3 regions of the Pseudarthrobacter sp. NPDC092424 genome follow, and region 2 is predicted to be linked to each of the others. Evidence: riboswitches for the same ligand, from Rfam matches in the RefSeq annotation. Region 2 holds a riboswitch; each other region holds the start of a gene.
What was found. A riboswitch is a leader RNA that binds a small molecule or an ion and turns the genes downstream of it on or off. The one in region 2 is predicted to bind thiamine pyrophosphate.
Positions count from the first base shown of each region.

Region 1: linked by a shared signal. The riboswitch ahead of ACIQCN_RS02925 (bifunctional hydroxymethylpyrimidine kinase/phosphomethylpyrimidine kinase) and the one ahead of ACIQCN_RS11735 (ECF transporter S component) in region 2 are both predicted to bind thiamine pyrophosphate.
Region 3: linked by a shared signal. The riboswitch ahead of thiC (phosphomethylpyrimidine synthase ThiC) and the one ahead of ACIQCN_RS11735 (ECF transporter S component) in region 2 are both predicted to bind thiamine pyrophosphate.

Region 1 covers NZ_JBIVQC010000001.1:614,847-620,161, forward strand. The annotation lists gene ACIQCN_RS02920 (Rne/Rng family ribonuclease) at 1-1,956, shown strand, start outside; TPP riboswitch at 2,075-2,172, shown strand; gene ACIQCN_RS02925 (bifunctional hydroxymethylpyrimidine kinase/phosphomethylpyrimidine kinase) at 2,162-3,685, shown strand; gene rplU (50S ribosomal protein L21) at 4,020-4,328, shown strand; gene rpmA (50S ribosomal protein L27) at 4,390-4,653, shown strand; gene obgE (GTPase ObgE) at 4,770-5,315, shown strand, end outside.
Region 2 covers NZ_JBIVQC010000007.1:116,169-121,483, reverse strand. The annotation lists gene ACIQCN_RS11760 (Na+/H+ antiporter subunit D) at 1-1,183, shown strand, start outside; gene ACIQCN_RS11755 (Na+/H+ antiporter subunit E) at 1,180-1,725, shown strand; gene ACIQCN_RS11750 (monovalent cation/H+ antiporter complex subunit F) at 1,722-2,000, shown strand; gene mnhG (monovalent cation/H(+) antiporter subunit G) at 1,990-2,409, shown strand; gene ACIQCN_RS11740 (DUF4235 domain-containing protein) at 2,445-2,708, opposite strand; TPP riboswitch at 2,843-2,982, shown strand; gene ACIQCN_RS11735 (ECF transporter S component) at 3,050-3,673, shown strand; gene ACIQCN_RS11730 (ABC transporter ATP-binding protein) at 3,673-5,220, shown strand; gene ACIQCN_RS11725 (energy-coupling factor transporter transmembrane component T family protein) at 5,217-5,315, shown strand, end outside.
Region 3 covers NZ_JBIVQC010000001.1:536,697-542,011, forward strand. The annotation lists gene ffh (signal recognition particle protein) at 1-782, shown strand, start outside; gene ACIQCN_RS02515 (alpha/beta fold hydrolase) at 831-1,418, shown strand; gene thiC (phosphomethylpyrimidine synthase ThiC) at 1,489-3,294, opposite strand; TPP riboswitch at 3,289-3,396, opposite strand; gene ACIQCN_RS02525 (amidohydrolase family protein) at 3,476-4,573, shown strand; gene ACIQCN_RS02530 (VOC family protein) at 4,638-5,315, shown strand, end outside.

The DNA of each region.
Region 1 (5,315 bases), on a different contig from region 2:
GAAGTCAACTGGGACGCCGTGAACCTCGAGGGCAAGCAGCGCCGCATCGAAAACGCGCTGAAGTCCGGGGATACCGTGCTGGTCCAGGTCACCAAGGACCCGGTGGGCCACAAGGGCGCGCGCCTCACCAGCCAGATTTCGCTGCCGGGGCGCTACCTGGTGTACGTTCCGGGCGGCTCCATGACCGGCATCTCCCGGAAGCTGCCGGACGTGGAACGCAACCGCCTCAAGCGCATCCTCAAGGACCGCCTCCCGGAGCACGCCGGGGTCATCGTGCGTACGGCCGCCGAAGGCGCCTCCGAGGAAGAGCTGACGCACGACATCAACCGCCTCCGCGCGCAGTGGGAGGGCATCGAGAGCCAGTCCAGGTCCACCAAGATTCTTGCCCCGGAACTGCTCTACGGCGAACCTGACCTGACCATCAAAGTGGTCCGTGACGTCTTCAACGAGGACTTCTCCAAGCTCATCGTTTCCGGCGAGGAAGCCTGGGACACCATCGAGGCCTACGTGACCTATGTGGCCCCGGACCTGGTGGGCCGGCTGGAAAAATGGACCCAGGACCAGGACATCTTCTCCGCCTGGCGCATCGACGAGCAGATCCACAAGGCCCTGGAACGCAAGGTCTTCCTGCCCTCGGGCGGCTCTCTGGTGATCGACCGGACCGAAGCCATGACCGTGGTGGACGTCAACACCGGCAAGTTCACGGGCAGCGGCGGAAACCTGGAAGAGACCGTCACCAAGAACAACCTTGAGGCAGCCGAGGAAGTGGTGCGCCAGCTGCGCCTCCGGGACATCGGCGGCATCATCGTCATCGACTTCATCGACATGGTGCTCGAGTCCAACCGCGACCTGGTCCTGCGCCGCCTGGTGGAGTGCCTGGGCCGTGACCGCACCAAGCACCAGGTTGCCGAGGTCACCTCGCTCGGCCTGGTCCAGATGACCCGCAAGCGCATGGGCACCGGACTCCTGGAAGTCTTCGGTGAGCAGTGCGAGGCCTGCGCAGGCCGCGGCATGATCACCCACGACGATCCCGTGGAGCACCGCCGCGCCAACACTGTGGCCGCCGAACACCACGTTCACCGCGCCGACAACCGCGGCGAGGCCAGGGGGGAGGGGTCCCGCAACGAGAACCAGCGCGGCGACGCCAACCAGCCGGGCGGTCGCCCGGAGCGCAAGCGCCGGCGCGGACGGGGCGGCCAGCAGGTTGAGGCAACACCGGCACCCGCGGTCCAGGTCCACACGGTCCACCCGGACCCTTCGGATGCCGAACGCCACGCCAAGGCAGAAGCTACCCGCCTGGCCCTGGCCAACATTGCCGCAGCCGCCCACGCAGCGCACCTGCACGATGACGAGGTGGCCGCAGGCAAGCAGGCAGCGCCGGCTCCCGCTGCCGGGCCCGTTCCCGCTGGACGCGGCGAAGAGGCGGAAAAGAGCGACGCCGGTGCTTCCGCCCGGCCCGCAGCCGTCCTCACCTTTGGCGGCGAGAAGGTCGCGCTGCCGTTCGTGGAGCACACGGAAGAGCAACAGCCCCAGCCCTCACTGTCCCTGGACCGGCTGGCCGAGGCGTTCGCCCACCTGGGTGAGCCTGCCCGGCAGCCTGACGCCGTGCCCGCCGTTGCGGACGCTGACTCCGCCGCGCCGGCCCCTTCGGCTGCTCCAGCTGCTGCGGCTCCGGCAGTTGCGGCCGCCGAAAAGGACTACTCCGACCACACGCTTGAGCAGTCCCGCCAGCGCAGGCCGCGGCGCAACCGCAGCGCCAGCCGTGCCCAGGGCGCAGCCAACGCAACCACGGTGGAGCAGCACGAAAACGTGCCCGCCCCGGCTGCCGGGCACTCCCACGCGGCCAAGGCTCCGGAGCCTGCACCGGCCGCCGCGCCGGGAACCGCCCGGCCCGCCGGGAAGCGGGCCGAGGAGCCCATCATCCTGGGTGTCGGTGTGCCGGCGTCGGAGCTGTAGTTCCGCGCAAACGCCCTCCGGAAGTCCCCGTCTCATGGACGCTGCCCCTTGAACTACAGGGGGAGTTGTTCATAAGGCGGGGATTTCTGCGTCCGGGACGGCAAGAGGACTAGGCTGGGAAACCGACACGGGGTGCCGCGCAGAGGGCCGGCTGAGATCCAGACCCGTTGAACCTGTCCGGTTAGCACCGGCGAAGGGATGTCTCTTGTCGTCGACCACTGTCCAGCTGCAACCGCCGGAAACCACTGCCACAGTGCGCAGCGTTCCGCGGGTCCTGTCCATTGCGGGTTCCGATCCCTCCGGCGGCGCGGGCATCCAGGCGGACCTGAAGAGCATCGCCGCCCTCGGTGGCTACGGAATGGCTGCCATCACCGCGCTCACTGCGCAAAACACCCGTGGCGTGCGTGCGGTGCATGTTCCGCCCGCAGCCTTCCTTGCACAGCAGCTGGACGCCATCAGCGAAGACATCACCGTGGACGCGGTCAAGATCGGCATGCTGGGGGAGGCCGCGGTGATTGAGGTGGTCCGGACCTGGCTCGAAAAGGCGCGCCCGGCCGTCGTCGTCCTCGATCCGGTGATGGTTGCCACCAGCGGTGACCGGCTCCTTCAGGAGTCCGCCGAGGCCGCGCTGGGGGACCTGTTGCCGCTGGCCGACCTCATCACCCCCAACCTGGCCGAACTTGCCCTCCTGGCAGGCGGCGGGCTGCAGTCGACCTGGGTCGGCGCGCTGGACCAGGGCCGCTGCCTTGCCCGGACCACGGGAGCCACCATCCTGGTTAAGGGCGGCCACCTCGCCGGCCGGGACTGCCCGGATGCCCTGGTGGATACGTCCGGCCGACTGTCGGCGGAGGTGGTGGAACTGCCGGGGGAGCGGATCGCTACGCGGAACAGCCACGGTACGGGCTGCTCGCTGTCGTCGGCCATGGCCACGATGCAGGCCCGGCTGGGTGACTGGGAAGCGTCGCTGCGGGAGGTCAAGCCGTGGCTCGCGGGCGCCCTCGCCGCTTCGGATCGGCTCTCCGTGGGAACCGGCAACGGGCCCGTGCACCATTTCCACCACCAGCCGGTTTTCCGGGCGGAGGGCTCCTTCGCCCAACAGCTTTGGGCTGACGCCGAGGATCACCTCGGGCAAATCCACGCCCTGCCGTTCATTCGGTCGCTGGCCGCCGGCACCCTGCCCGAAAGCGAATTCGCGTATTACCTCGCCCAGGATGCCATCTACCTGGCCGGGTACTCCCGCGTGCTGGCGAGGGCCAGTGCGCTGGCCCCCACGGAGGCGGAACAGCTCTTCTGGGCCAGGTCCGCGCAGCAGTGCCTTGAAGTTGAATCCGGGCTGCACCGGTCCTGGCTGAACACGAGGCCTGCCCAGGGCGGACTTGGCCCCGTGACCAAGGCGTACGTGGACCACCTGACTGCGGCGTCGGCGTCGGGCAGTTATGCGGTACTGGCCGCTGCGGTCCTGCCCTGTTTCTGGCTGTATGCGGAGGTGGGGCGGACTCTGCACGCAGCTTTCGTGGCAGCGGGTGAGCCAGCAGGCCATCCGTACGCCGAATGGCTGCGCACCTACGCGGACGAGGCCTTCGCGGCGGCAACGCGCCGGGCGGTGGCGATTGTGGATGATGCCGGCCGGAACGCGTCTGAGGCCGACCGGGCTGCCATGGCAACGGCGTTCCGGCAGTCCTGCCGCCTGGAAGTGGATTTTTTCGACGCGCCGCGCCTTCATTGCTGACCCCGGCGGGGCCCCGCCGCGGCTAATATAGTGACGCACGGTCCCGGCGCCGGAGCAACCTGTGGCCACTATCACAGACGACCCGCCGGAACCAGCCTCATTTGCGGCCGAAGCCAAAACTAGCGTATTCTAGATCTTCGGTGCTTACGCCAACACTTGGGTTATGACCCTGGGGGGCCGCCGCGTGTCCAGGACATGCAGCGGAATCTTCCGGGATAGCTCACGGGTTCCCCCGGGAAATCCACGGCGTTGAGGCACAGCGGAAACCCAGCCATTCAGCGCCGGGTGCCGCACGCAAATTTAGTAATAAACGTCGAGAGAAGTGAGTTCCCAAGTGGTGTACGCGATTGTCCGCGCAGGCGGCCGCCAAGAGAAGGTTTCCGTTGGAGACTTCGTTACCCTGAACCGCGTCGCCGGTGGAGCCGGCAGCACCATTGAGCTGCCCGCACTGCTCCTGGTAGACGGTGACAAGGTCACCTCCGCCGCTGCTGACCTGGCCAAGGTGACTGTTACGGCTGAGATCCTCCAGGACCTCCGTGGTCCTAAGATTGTCATCCAGAAGTTCAAGAACAAGACCGGTTACAAGAAGCGCCAGGGTCACCGCCAGGAACTGACCAAGGTCAAGATCACCGGCATCAAGTAACCACCGGTTACTGTTCAGCTTTTTCAGCAGATTCCCCAGAATTTAGAGGCAGGCATTTCAGATGGCACATAAAAAGGGCGCGAGCTCCACTCGCAACGGTCGTGACTCCAACGCTCAGTACCTCGGCGTGAAGCGCTTCGGCGGCCAGGTTGTTTCCGCAGGCGAGATCATCGTCCGCCAGCGCGGCACCCACTTCCACCCGGGCGCCGGCGTTGGCCGTGGCGGCGACGACACCCTGTTCGCACTGACCCCGGGCGCCGTTGAATTCGGCACCCGCCGCGGTCGTCGCGTCGTCAACATCGTTGCTGCTGCAGCTGCAGAGTAACAAACAGTTCTGAAGCGGTGGAGCGGGCCATACGGTCCGCTCCACTGTTCTTTTAACCGCATTACAATCGTCTTGGCGTCCAGCGGCGCCGGGAAACAGCATTTGAGGAGATCCACGTGGCCAGCTTTGTAGACCGGGTAGTACTGCACGTATCCGGCGGTACCGGCGGCCATGGGTGCGTCTCCGTCCACCGTGAGAAGTTCAAGCCCCTCGGCGGGCCCGACGGCGGCAACGGCGGCAACGGCGGGGACGTCATCCTCCGCGTGGACCACCAGACCACCACCCTGCTTGACTACCACCACGCACCGCACCGGCACGCCACCAACGGCGGCCCCGGAATGGGCGACTGGCGCGGCGGCAAGAATGGCGAGACCCTGGTCCTGCCCGTTCCGGACGGCACGGTCGTCAAGTCCAAGGACGGCACCGTCCTTGCGGACCTCGTCGGCGAAGGCGCCGAGTTCGTCGCGGCCGCCGGGGGGATCGGCGGCCTGGGCAACGCCGCCCTGTCCTCGCAGAAGCGCCGGGCTCCCGGATTTGCGCTGCTCGGCATCGAAGGCGAATCGCGCGACATCGTCCTGGAGCTGAAGTCCATTGCGGACATCGCGTTGGTCGGCTTCCCTTCCGCGGGCAAGTCCAGCCTCATCGCGGCCATGTCTGCCGCA
Region 2 (5,315 bases):
CGCGAGCTACGTGCTCATGACGCTTGGCGGGACCGGACCGAGGATCCGCGCCGGGGTCACGTATGTGGTGGTATCGGTGGTGTCCTCGATACTGTTCCTGATCGCGATCGCCATGGTCTACGGCGCCACGGGTACGGTGAACATGGCGGACCTGGCCCTGAAGCTGGGGGAACTGGACCAGGGCACCAGAACGCTGCTGCACGTGATGCTGCTGGTGGCGTTCGGGATCAAGGCGGCCGTCTTCCCGCTCTCGTTCTGGCTGCCCGACTCCTACCCCACCGCGCCGGCGCCGGTCACCGCGGTGTTCGCAGGGCTCTTGACCAAAGTTGGCGTCTACGCGATGGTCCGGACCGAAACGCTGCTGTTTCCCGGCGACTCGCTGAACACCCCCCTTATGGTGGCAGCGCTGCTGACCATGCTGGTGGGCATCCTGGGCGCCCTGGCGCAGAGCGACATCAAGCGTCTGCTGTCCTTCACGCTGGTCAGCCACATCGGCTACATGGTGTTCGGGCTGGCGATGTCCTCCGCTGCCGGGCTCGGTGCGGCCGTCTTCTACGTGGCCCACCACATCACCATCCAGACCAGCCTCTTCCTGGTGACCGGACTGATCGAACGCCGCGGCGGCAGTTCGTCCGTGGACCGGCTGGGCGGACTGGCCAAGCTCTCGCCGCTGCTGGCGGTGCTGTTCTTCATCCCCGCAATGAACCTGGCCGGCATTCCGCCATTCTCCGGATTCCTGGGCAAGGCCGGGCTGATCCAGGCAGGGGTCGCCCTGGGCACGCCACTTGCTTACGTGCTGGTGGCGGGCGGCGTGCTGACCAGCCTGCTCACCCTCCTGGCGGTGGCGCGGGTGTGGAACAGGGCCTTCTGGCGCAAGCCGTCCGATGCCGAACATCCGGATCCCGTGTTGCTGTCGGTTTCCGGGGCAGGGGGAACGGCATCCGGTGCCGGCCGCACGAACACCACCGGCCAGCCGCACACCACGGTGCTTCCGCGGACCATGGTGGGGTCCACCTTGGGCCTGGTGGCGCTCGGGGTTGCCCTGACCGTGTTTGCGGGTCCGCTGTTCACGCTGTCCGGGCAGGCGGCCCAGGACATGCTGGACAGGACGGACTATGTTCAGGCCGTGCTGGGCGCGGACACCTCCGTCCCGCAGATCACCACCGCTGGAGGAGGACAATGAGCCGCCGCCGGATTTCGCTGCGCCAGGAACTGCCGCTGCTGGTATGGCTGGTGATCGTCTGGGGTGCCCTGTGGCAGGACTTCAGTCCGGGAAACGTACTGTTCGGCGCGCTGCTTGCCGTGGCGGTGGCCCGGCTGTTCTACCTGCCGCCTGTGGAACTGAGCGGCCGCTTCAACATCCTGTACGCAATACCGTTCGCTTTTGCGTTCCTCGGAAAGGTGGCCGGCGCAAGCGCCCAGGTGCTCTTCCTGGCGGTGGCCCGGGGCCGCAAGGTGAGGAACGCCGTCGTCGCTGTCACTTTGCGAAGCCATCAGGACCTCATGGTGACGGCCACCGGACACGTGATTTCGCTGATCCCGGGCTCACTGGTGGTGGAGGTGGACCGCTCCACGTCCACTCTTTACCTGCACGGGCTGAACATCAGCACTGAGCAGGACGTGGCCCGGCTGCGGAACGAGGTACTTTCCATCGAGGCGGGGCTGATCAGGATTATGGGAACACCGGCCGAGCTTGAGGCTGTCCGCAGGGAGGCCGCGGCATGATGCAGTCCGTGCTGGCCGTGACGGCCGTGATCCTGGCGCTCGCCGCCGGCGGCGCCATTCTCCGGATCGCCCGGGGACCGTCGCTCCTGGACAGGGTGCTGGCCACCGACGTGCTGCTGGCCGTCCTGGGGGCGGCGCTGTGCATCGATATGGCCGTAAACCGCCACCTGAACAACCTGATGCTGGTGGTGGCCATCTCGATCATCGGCTTCGTCGGTTCAGTGACGGTGGCCCGGTTCGTCGCGGACAGAAGGGAACAGCCGCATGAATCCTGAACTGCTCACGGGCTACCGGGCGGTGGGCGAGACTGTCGCCGGCGTTGATGCCTGGGTGGACGCCGTGTCTGCGGTGTTCATGGTGGTCGGCGCTGCCCTGTCGCTGGGCGCCGCCATTGGCCTGCTGCGCTTTCCGGACCTGCTGAGCCGGATGCACGCCGCCACGAAGCCGCAGGTGCTGGGACTGTTCCTGCTGCTGGCGGCGATCGGACTGCAGCTGCGCACCTGGTGGGTGTGGCCCGTGCTGCTGGTGGCCTGGATCTTCCAGTTACTGACGGTGCCGGTCTCCGCGCACATGGTGGGCCGGGCCGGCTATCGCACCAAGCACCTGCACCGGGAACTGCTGACCTCGGACGAGCTCGAAGCCGTGGTCCAAAAAGCCGCCGGCAACCCGCCTCCCGAGGAATGAGTGAGACGGGTTGCCGGCGGCAGGTTGAAGCGGGGCTAAACGATGTCCTGGCTCTTGGCGAAGCGGGTGATGGCGCGCTGGGTGCCGCGGTTCGCCAGGACCTGGATGACGGTGCTCACCGATGCTGAGATCAGGGCAAACGTCAGGGCCGAGTGCAGGCTGGTGGGCACATCCTCGTCCTTGCCGGTGGGAGGCTTCCGGCCTGTGGTCTTCTCCCAGACGGTGTTGACCATCTTGGTGCCGACGAAGCCTGCCACCAGCGAGATGCCGGTGCCGAGCAGCTTAATGAAAAGGTTCATTCCTTGTACTCCTTGCGGGCAGAAAACGGACTGACCCCAGCCTAACGGCCCGGCGCCGTAATTTTCCCCGCCGCCATTGGCCGCTGCGGTGTAAACTGGAGCACGCCCTCAGGGGCATACCACTCAACGCAACATTCAAACGACAGGGGAGCGCCGCCGTCGGGCATTGCCGGCTCAGCCGGGAACCCGTGTGGGCGCTGAGAGTGCGGAGATCCGCAGACCCTCGAACCTGATCCGGTTAGTACCGGCGCAAGGGAGTCGAGTTCTCGAAGTGGCCGGCAACACCGTTCAACGCGGTTGCCGTGACCACTTTCCCCTCCTGCTACCCAGGAGGATTCACCATGGCAACTGAAGCAATCAAGAAGACCCCCGGCAAGTCCTGGCGCGTCGTGGACATCGTGGTGGCGGCGCTGATCGCCATCGCCGGCGGGGTGATTTTCTGGGCGTGGTCCCAGGGCGCCCTAGCGGTGTCCGCTCCGATGAACGCCGTCTACCCGCCCCTGACCGGCCTGATCGCCGGCGGCTGGATGATTCCGGCTGTCCTGGGGATGCTCATCATCCGCAAGCCCGGCGCGGCACTCTTCTGCGAGACGGTTGCAGCCACCGGCGAACTGCTGATGGGTTCGCAGTACGGCACGTCGGTGCTGTTCTCCGGATTCGTCCAGGGCCTCGGCGCGGAAATCATCTTCGCGGTTTTCGTCTACAGGAAGTTCAACCTGCCCGTGGCCCTGCTCGCGGGCGCCGCGGCAGGCCTGTTCTGCGGCCTGAACGACTCGTTCTCCCCGTGGGGCTGGAACATCGCCTACTCCGCCGGTGACAAGTTCGCCTACATCCTGTTCACCAGCATCTCCGGTGCGATCATCGCCGGCGCCCTGTCCTGGATCGCCACCCGCGGCCTCGCCCGGACCGGCGTGCTGAGCCCGTTCGCCTCCCGCAAGGCGGCCACGGAGCCCGTCTTCTCCTGATGCCAAGACCTTCCGGCAGCGCATCCGCCGTCCGCCCCGCCGCGGTTGCCGCCCGCGGCTGGGGCTGGCGGCACCCCGGACGCGCCAAGCCAGCCGTCCGGGGCCTTGACCTGGACATCGCGCCGGGGGAGCGGGTGCTCCTGCTGGGCCCGTCGGGTGCCGGCAAGTCGACGCTGCTCCACGCCCTCGCCGGGGTGCTGGGGGACGCGGACGACGACGGCGAGGCAGGCGACGCTGACGAGTCCGGTTCGCTTCTGGTTGACGGGGCTTCCCCCCGGGGCCGGCGCGGCCGCGCGGGGCTGATGCAGCAGGACCCCGAAACGCAGGTGGTTCTGTCACGGCTGGGTGACGACGCCGCCTTCGGTGCCGAGAACCTCGCGGTTCCCCGCGACGCAATTTGGGCGCGCGTGCATGAGGCGCTTGCCGACGTCGGACTTTCCCACCTGCCGCTGCACCACCCCACGTCCGCGCTGTCCGGTGGGCAAAAACAGCGGCTGGCGCTGGCGGGCATCCTGGCGATGCGCCCGGGGCTGATCCTGCTGGACGAACCAACCGCCAACCTGGACCCGGCCGGCGTGCTGGAAGTCCGGGACGCCGTGGGCCGCTGCCTGGACAAGACCGGCGCCACGCTGGTGGTGGTGGAACACCGCGTGTCCGTGTGGAAGGACCTGGTGGACCGGATCGTGGTCCTGCAGCCGGGATCCGGCGCCGGGCCGGCCGTATTGCTGGACGGACCTCCGGACCGGGTGCTGCGCGAGGCCAGGACCATGCTCATGGCGGCCGGTGTGTGGGTGCCGGGATACGTTCCGGAGACGCGCCAACGGGCGGCCATGCCCCCTCCGGGTTCCGGCGGCCTCCTGCTCGCCGCCGAGGGGCTGGGAGTTTCGCGGGAACGGACGGGCCGGAAGGGTCTCAGGAAGATCCCGCCGGTACCGGTGCAGCGTGACATCTCGGCGCAGGTGCGCGCTGGCCAGGCGCTGGCCGTCACAGGGCCCAACGGGGCGGGCAAGTCCACCTTTGCGCTGACCCTGGCCGGGCTCCTGGCGCCGGTGAAAGGGAAGGTTTCGGCCGCCGTTGACCTGAGCCGCGGGGCGGGAATCGATCCGTACCAATGGAAGGCGGAGCAGCTGATCGAGCGGATCGGCACCGTCTTCCAGGAACCCGAGCACCAGTTCGTCACCGGGAATGTCCGGGACGAGCTGCTCTTCGGTCCCCGGCACCTGGGCCACGGCGGGGAACGCGTTGACGAGCTGCTTGAGCGGCTGCGGCTCACCGGCCTGGTGGACGCAAACCCGTACACGCTGTCCGGCGGGGAGAAACGGCGGCTCTCCGTGGCCACCGTGCTGGCCGCCAGCCCGCAGGTGCTGGTCCTGGATGAACCCACCTTCGGGCAGGACGCCAACACCTGGGCCGAGTTGGCGTCCTTCCTGTCCGAGCTTCTGGACCAGGGTGCCGCCGTGGTTGCAGTAACGCACGACGCCGAATTCACCGCCGCGCTTGGCGGTGCGGAACTGCGCATGGCAGCGCCGGACCGGGTGGCACCATGACCGGGGCAGGGCGGCAGGAACTGAACCTGCGCGGAAACCAGGCGCTTCTCACCCACGCCAACCCACTGAGCAAGTTCGCGTCCGTCTTCCTCATC
Region 3 (5,315 bases), on a different contig from region 2:
CAGCCCTTTCCGTCGCGTCGGTCACCGGCAAGCCCGTGATGTTTGCGTCCACCGGAGAAGGCCTGGACGATTTCGAGCTGTTCCACCCGGACCGGATGGCCTCGCGCATCCTGGACATGGGCGACGTCCTGACGCTGATCGAGCAGGCGGAAAAGTCCTGGGACAAGGACGAAGCAGCCCGGATGGCGAAGAAATTCGCCGACCAGGAAGACTTCACGCTGGAAGACTTCCTGGCGCAGATGCAGCAGATCCGCAACATGGGCTCCATGAAGAAGATGCTCATGATGATGCCCGGCGCCCAGAACATGCGCCAGCAGCTGGAGCAGTTCGACGAACGCGAAATCGACCGGGTTGAAGCGATCGTCCGGTCCATGACGCCCCACGAGCGGCTCGCGCCCAAGATCATCAACGGCTCCCGCCGCGCCCGCATCGCCCGCGGTTCCGGCGTGCACGTCTCAGAGGTCAACGGACTGCTGGAGCGCTTCGCCCAGGCGCAGAAGATGATGAAGAAGATGGCGCAGGGTGGCATGCCCGGAATGCCGGGAATGCCCGGCCTGCCCGGCGCCGGTGGCGGAGCCCGGAAGAACGCCAGGAACGCGCCCAAGAAGAAGGCCAAGTCCGGCAATCCGGCCAAGGCCGCGCAGGAGCGCAAGGAGGCGGAGGCGCGCCGCGCCAACGCCGGCAAGGCGCTGCCCACCGGTGCGGCGTTCGGCCAGCAGGGTGATTTCGACCCGGCGCAGCTGAACCTGCCCAAGGGCTTCGAGAAGTTCCTCGGCAAGTAGCAGCCCGGGCTCCGGCGTGCTGCCGGGGCCGTGGAATAGGGTGGGGTCATGGTCAAGCAACGCGTAGTGTTCGTGCACGGCGCCGGAAGCTTCGGCGCCGCTGCCTGGCCCCGCCAGCACGGCATGGCCCTTGCCTACGATGCCCTCTTCCTCCGGCGCCTCGGGTGCGATCCAACGGCCGGGCCGGCAGCGCCGTCCTTTGCCGGGGACGCCGCGATCATCCTTCGCTCGCTGCAGGACGATGGCCGCGGTGCTGCAGGCGGCCACGTGGTGGCCCACGCCCAGGGCGCCATTCCGGCAATGCTGGCCGCGGTGGAACGTCCTGACCTTGTCCACTCACTCGCCCTCGTGGAGCCGGCCTGCCTGTCCCTGACGGCGGACCTGCCTGCCACAGCGGCGCACCGGGCACAATTTCGTGAGTGCGCAGAGGCCCCGCTGCATATCGTTCCGGGTGTCCCCACCCTGGTGCTCACCGGAGGATGGGAGCCGCTGTTCGAGGAGATTGCCGGCTACCTGCGGGAAACCGGGGCCGTGCACCGCATTGCTGCCGGGGGGCACCGGCCGCACGATTCCGTTGAAGGTGACCGGACCATCCGGTCATTCATCCGCGAGGCCGGCAGGAGCCTCGCTGCGTAAGGCTGTCCGTCCTGCAGCCTGTGGCGGGGCGGAGCCCCCGTAACTGCCCCGCCCCGCCACTGTGTCCGGGTCAGCCGCCGGCCGGGACCTTCGGCTCCGGCAGGTAGACCTTGCCGCCTGCGGCCAGGAATTCCTGGCTCTTCTCCCGCATTCCGGAGGCCGCCTCCGCCAGTGCTGCCTGCGCCTCCGCGGACCCGTACTCGTCCCGGATGTCCTGGCTGATCCGCATCGAGCAGAACTTCGGCCCGCACATGGAGCAGAAGTGCGCGGTCTTGGCCGGTTCCGCCGGCAGGGTCTCATCGTGGAACGCCTCGGCCGTTACTGGGTCCAGGGACAATGCAAACTGGTCCCGCCACCGGAACTCGAACCTTGCCTTGGACAGGGCGTCGTCGCGTTCGTGCGCGCCGGGGTGGCCCTTTGCCAGGTCCGCCGCGTGTGCCGCGATCTTGTAGGTGATCACACCGGTCTTGACGTCGTCCTTGTTGGGCAGGCCAAGATGCTCCTTGGGCGTCACATAGCAGAGCATCGCGGTGCCGTAGCGGGCGATCTCGGTGGCTCCGATGGCCGAAGTGATGTGGTCGTAGCCGGGGGCAACGTCGGTCACCAGCGGTCCCAGGGTGTAGAACGGGGCGCCCTTGCACAGCTCCTGCTGCCGCTCCACGTTCTCCCGGACCAGGTGGAACGGGACATGGCCGGGGCCTTCCACCATGACCTGCACGTCGTACTCCCAGGCACGCCGGGTGAGCTCGGCCAGGGTGTCCAGCTCGGCGAACTGGGCGGCGTCATTGGCGTCCGCCGTGGCGCCCGGCCGCAGCCCGTCGCCGAGCGAGAACGCGACGTCGTACTTGGCGAAGATTTCGCAGAGTTCGTCGAAGTGCGTGTACAGGAAATTTTCCTGGTGGTGCGCCAGGCACCAGCCCGCCATGATGGAGCCGCCGCGGGACACGATGCCGGTGACCCGGTTGGCAGTGAGCGGAACATAGCGCAGGAGCACGCCGGCGTGCACCGTCATGTAGTCCACGCCCTGCTCGCACTGCTCAATGACGGTGTCGCGGAAGATCTCCCAGGTCAGCTTGTTGGCTTCGCCGTTGACCTTCTCCAGCGCCTGATAGATGGGCACGGTGCCAATCGGCACGGGGGAGTTGCGGATGATCCACTCGCGCGTGGTGTGGATATCATCGCCGGTGGAGAGGTCCATCACTGTATCCGCACCCCATTGGGTGGCCCACTGGAGTTTGTCCACTTCCTCCGCGATGGAGCTGGTGACCGCGGAGTTGCCGATGTTGGCGTTGATCTTCACCAGGAATGCCTTGCCGATGATCATCGGTTCCGATTCCGGGTGGTTGATGTTGTTGGGGATAATGGCCCGGCCCGCGGCAACCTCGCTGCGGACCAGTTCCACGTCGCAGTTTTCCCGCAGCGCCACGAAGCGCATCTCGGGCGTGATGATGCCCTGCCTGGCGTAGTGCATCTGGGTGACTGTCTTGCCTTCGACGGCGCGGCGGGGCACTGGCCGTGCGCCCTTCCACTCCGCGGAGGCTGCGCCGCGGCGGACAGCCGACCGGCCGTCGTCGAGCAGGTTCCGCTCCCGGCCGCTGTACGCTTCAGTGTCCCCGCGCGCCTCAATCCACTCGGTGCGGAAGGGCCGCAGGCCCCGGACCGGGTCGCTGCCCGGCCCGGCCGTCCGGTAGGCGCGGAACGGAGCGTTTGGCTCGCCGCCGGGGGAGTCCGACAGGGTAATCTCGGTGACTGGTACCCGAAGGCCCGACCCCCTGTCTTCCACGAAGGCGAGCGAGTGGGACTTCAGGGACTGGGTGGCAGGATCCCGGCCAGACGCATCGAGGGCAGGGTTCAGCTGTGTTTCTGGTGTATTCAAGGAATACTCACTTCCTTCGCCGGCATTACCCGGACAGGTTCGACGGTCGCAGGCTGCGTCAGCCCGATCTCAGCCCCTGCAGGGGCACCCGTGTGGTCAGGAACGAAGCTACCACAGGCCCCACGGGGAGCGGCGTCACATTCGCGGTGCTAGCCTGACCGGGCAGGATGAGAGGAGTTCCATGCCGGCGGTTATCCATTTCAGCGGACCGGTGCTCACGGGCCCGGACCGGGAAGTGCGCGGGCTGTGGTCCGTGGACGGCCGCCTGACCTTCCAGCGGCCCTCCGCGCGGCCTGACCACGTCCTGCCCGGCTGGGTGCTGCCGGGTTTCGTCGACGCGCACTGCCATATCGGCCTTGGGCCCGGCGGTCCCGTGGATGCGGACACCGCCGCAGCCCAGGCCCGGGCGGACCTCGCCGCCGGCACGCTGCTGGTCCGGGACGCGGGTTCCCCGGCTGACACGCGCTGGATGCAGGGCGGCAAGGAGTTTCCGGTACTGATCCGCGCCGGGCGTCACGTGGCCCGCACCCGGCGCTACCTCCGCGGGTTTGCCCGGGAAGTTGAACCGGAAGGCCTTGTCGAAGCGGTCCGGAAGCAGGCGCGCGACGGCGACGGGTGGGTGAAGCTCGTTGGCGACTGGATTGACCGCGGCGCCGGCGACCTGGCTCCGTCCTTTCCTGCCGCCGTCGTCCGCGATGCCATCCAGGCGGCACATGACGAAGGCGCCCGTGTCACCGCCCATTGCTTCGCCGAGGACACGCTGGACCAGATGCTGGACGGCGGCATCGACTGCATTGAACACGCCACGGGGCTCCTTCCGCGGCACCTGTCCCGCTTCGCCGAGCAGCGCGTGCCGATCGTGCCCACCCTGATCAATATCGCCACTTTTCCGGACATTGCCGCGCAGGCGCAGCCGAAATTCCCGCGCTACGCGGCCCATATGCTGGCGCTCTGGGAGCGCCGGGCGGAGCGCGTGGCGGAAGCGTTCGACGCCGGCGTGCGGGTTTTCGCTGGCACCGACGCCGGAAGCGTCATCCGGCACGGGCGGATTGCGGACGAGATCCTGGCGCTTCACGCCGCGGGCCTGCCGGCAGCGGCAGCGCTGGATGCCGCATGCTGGTCCGCGCGGCAGTGGCTGGGAGCGCAGGCCATCTCCGAAGGCGCGCGGGCGGATGTGGTGGTGTGCAGTGCGGATCCGCGGAGCCGGCCTGAAACCATCCGCCACCTGCAGCAGGTGGTACTGGGCGGCCGGATCGTCCACGACAGCGGAATAAATTGAAGCTTCAACTCATTTAATGGACAGGGCCGCCACCCGGGAGGCCGTAGGAGTTCGGAGTGTTCCAATGACCGCAGAAACCGTAAACCAGGACCTTCTTCCCGCCGGGCTCGGCATGGGCACGGTGATGCTCAAAGTGGGCGACATGAAGCTCATGACGGACTACTACCAGAAGGCGCTGGGCCTGGAAGTCGTGGCCGAACAGGATGGCGGCGTCTACCTGGGCCGCCTGGGCAGGCCACTGGTCCAACTGGCCCCGGCGTCCGGGCTCCACCTTCCCGGCAGGGGCGAGGCGGGCCTGTTCCACACCGCTCTGCTTTTCGAAACCAGGGAGGCGCTCGCCGCCACGATCGCCACGGCTGCCCGGTTCAACCCGCGGCTCTTCACCGGCAGCGCCGACCACCTTGTCAGCGAGGCCTTCTACTTCAACGATCCCGAAGGCAACGGCATTGAGCTCTACTGGGACCGCCCCCGCAGCAACTGGTCCTGGAACGGGACCGACGTGGTGATGGACAGCCTGGCGCTGCCGCCCCAGCACTACCTCGAGCGGTACCTCACCGAGGAATCCCTTGACGGGCAGCGCGCGACCGGTGCAGGAGTGGGCCACGTCCACCTTCAGGTGGGTGACGTGCAGACGGCGCGGGACTTCTACGTGGGCACCCTCGGCTTTGAAAAGACGGCGGGCTGGCACGGCCAGGCGCTCTTCGTCTCCGCCGGACGCTACCACCATCACATGGCCATGAAC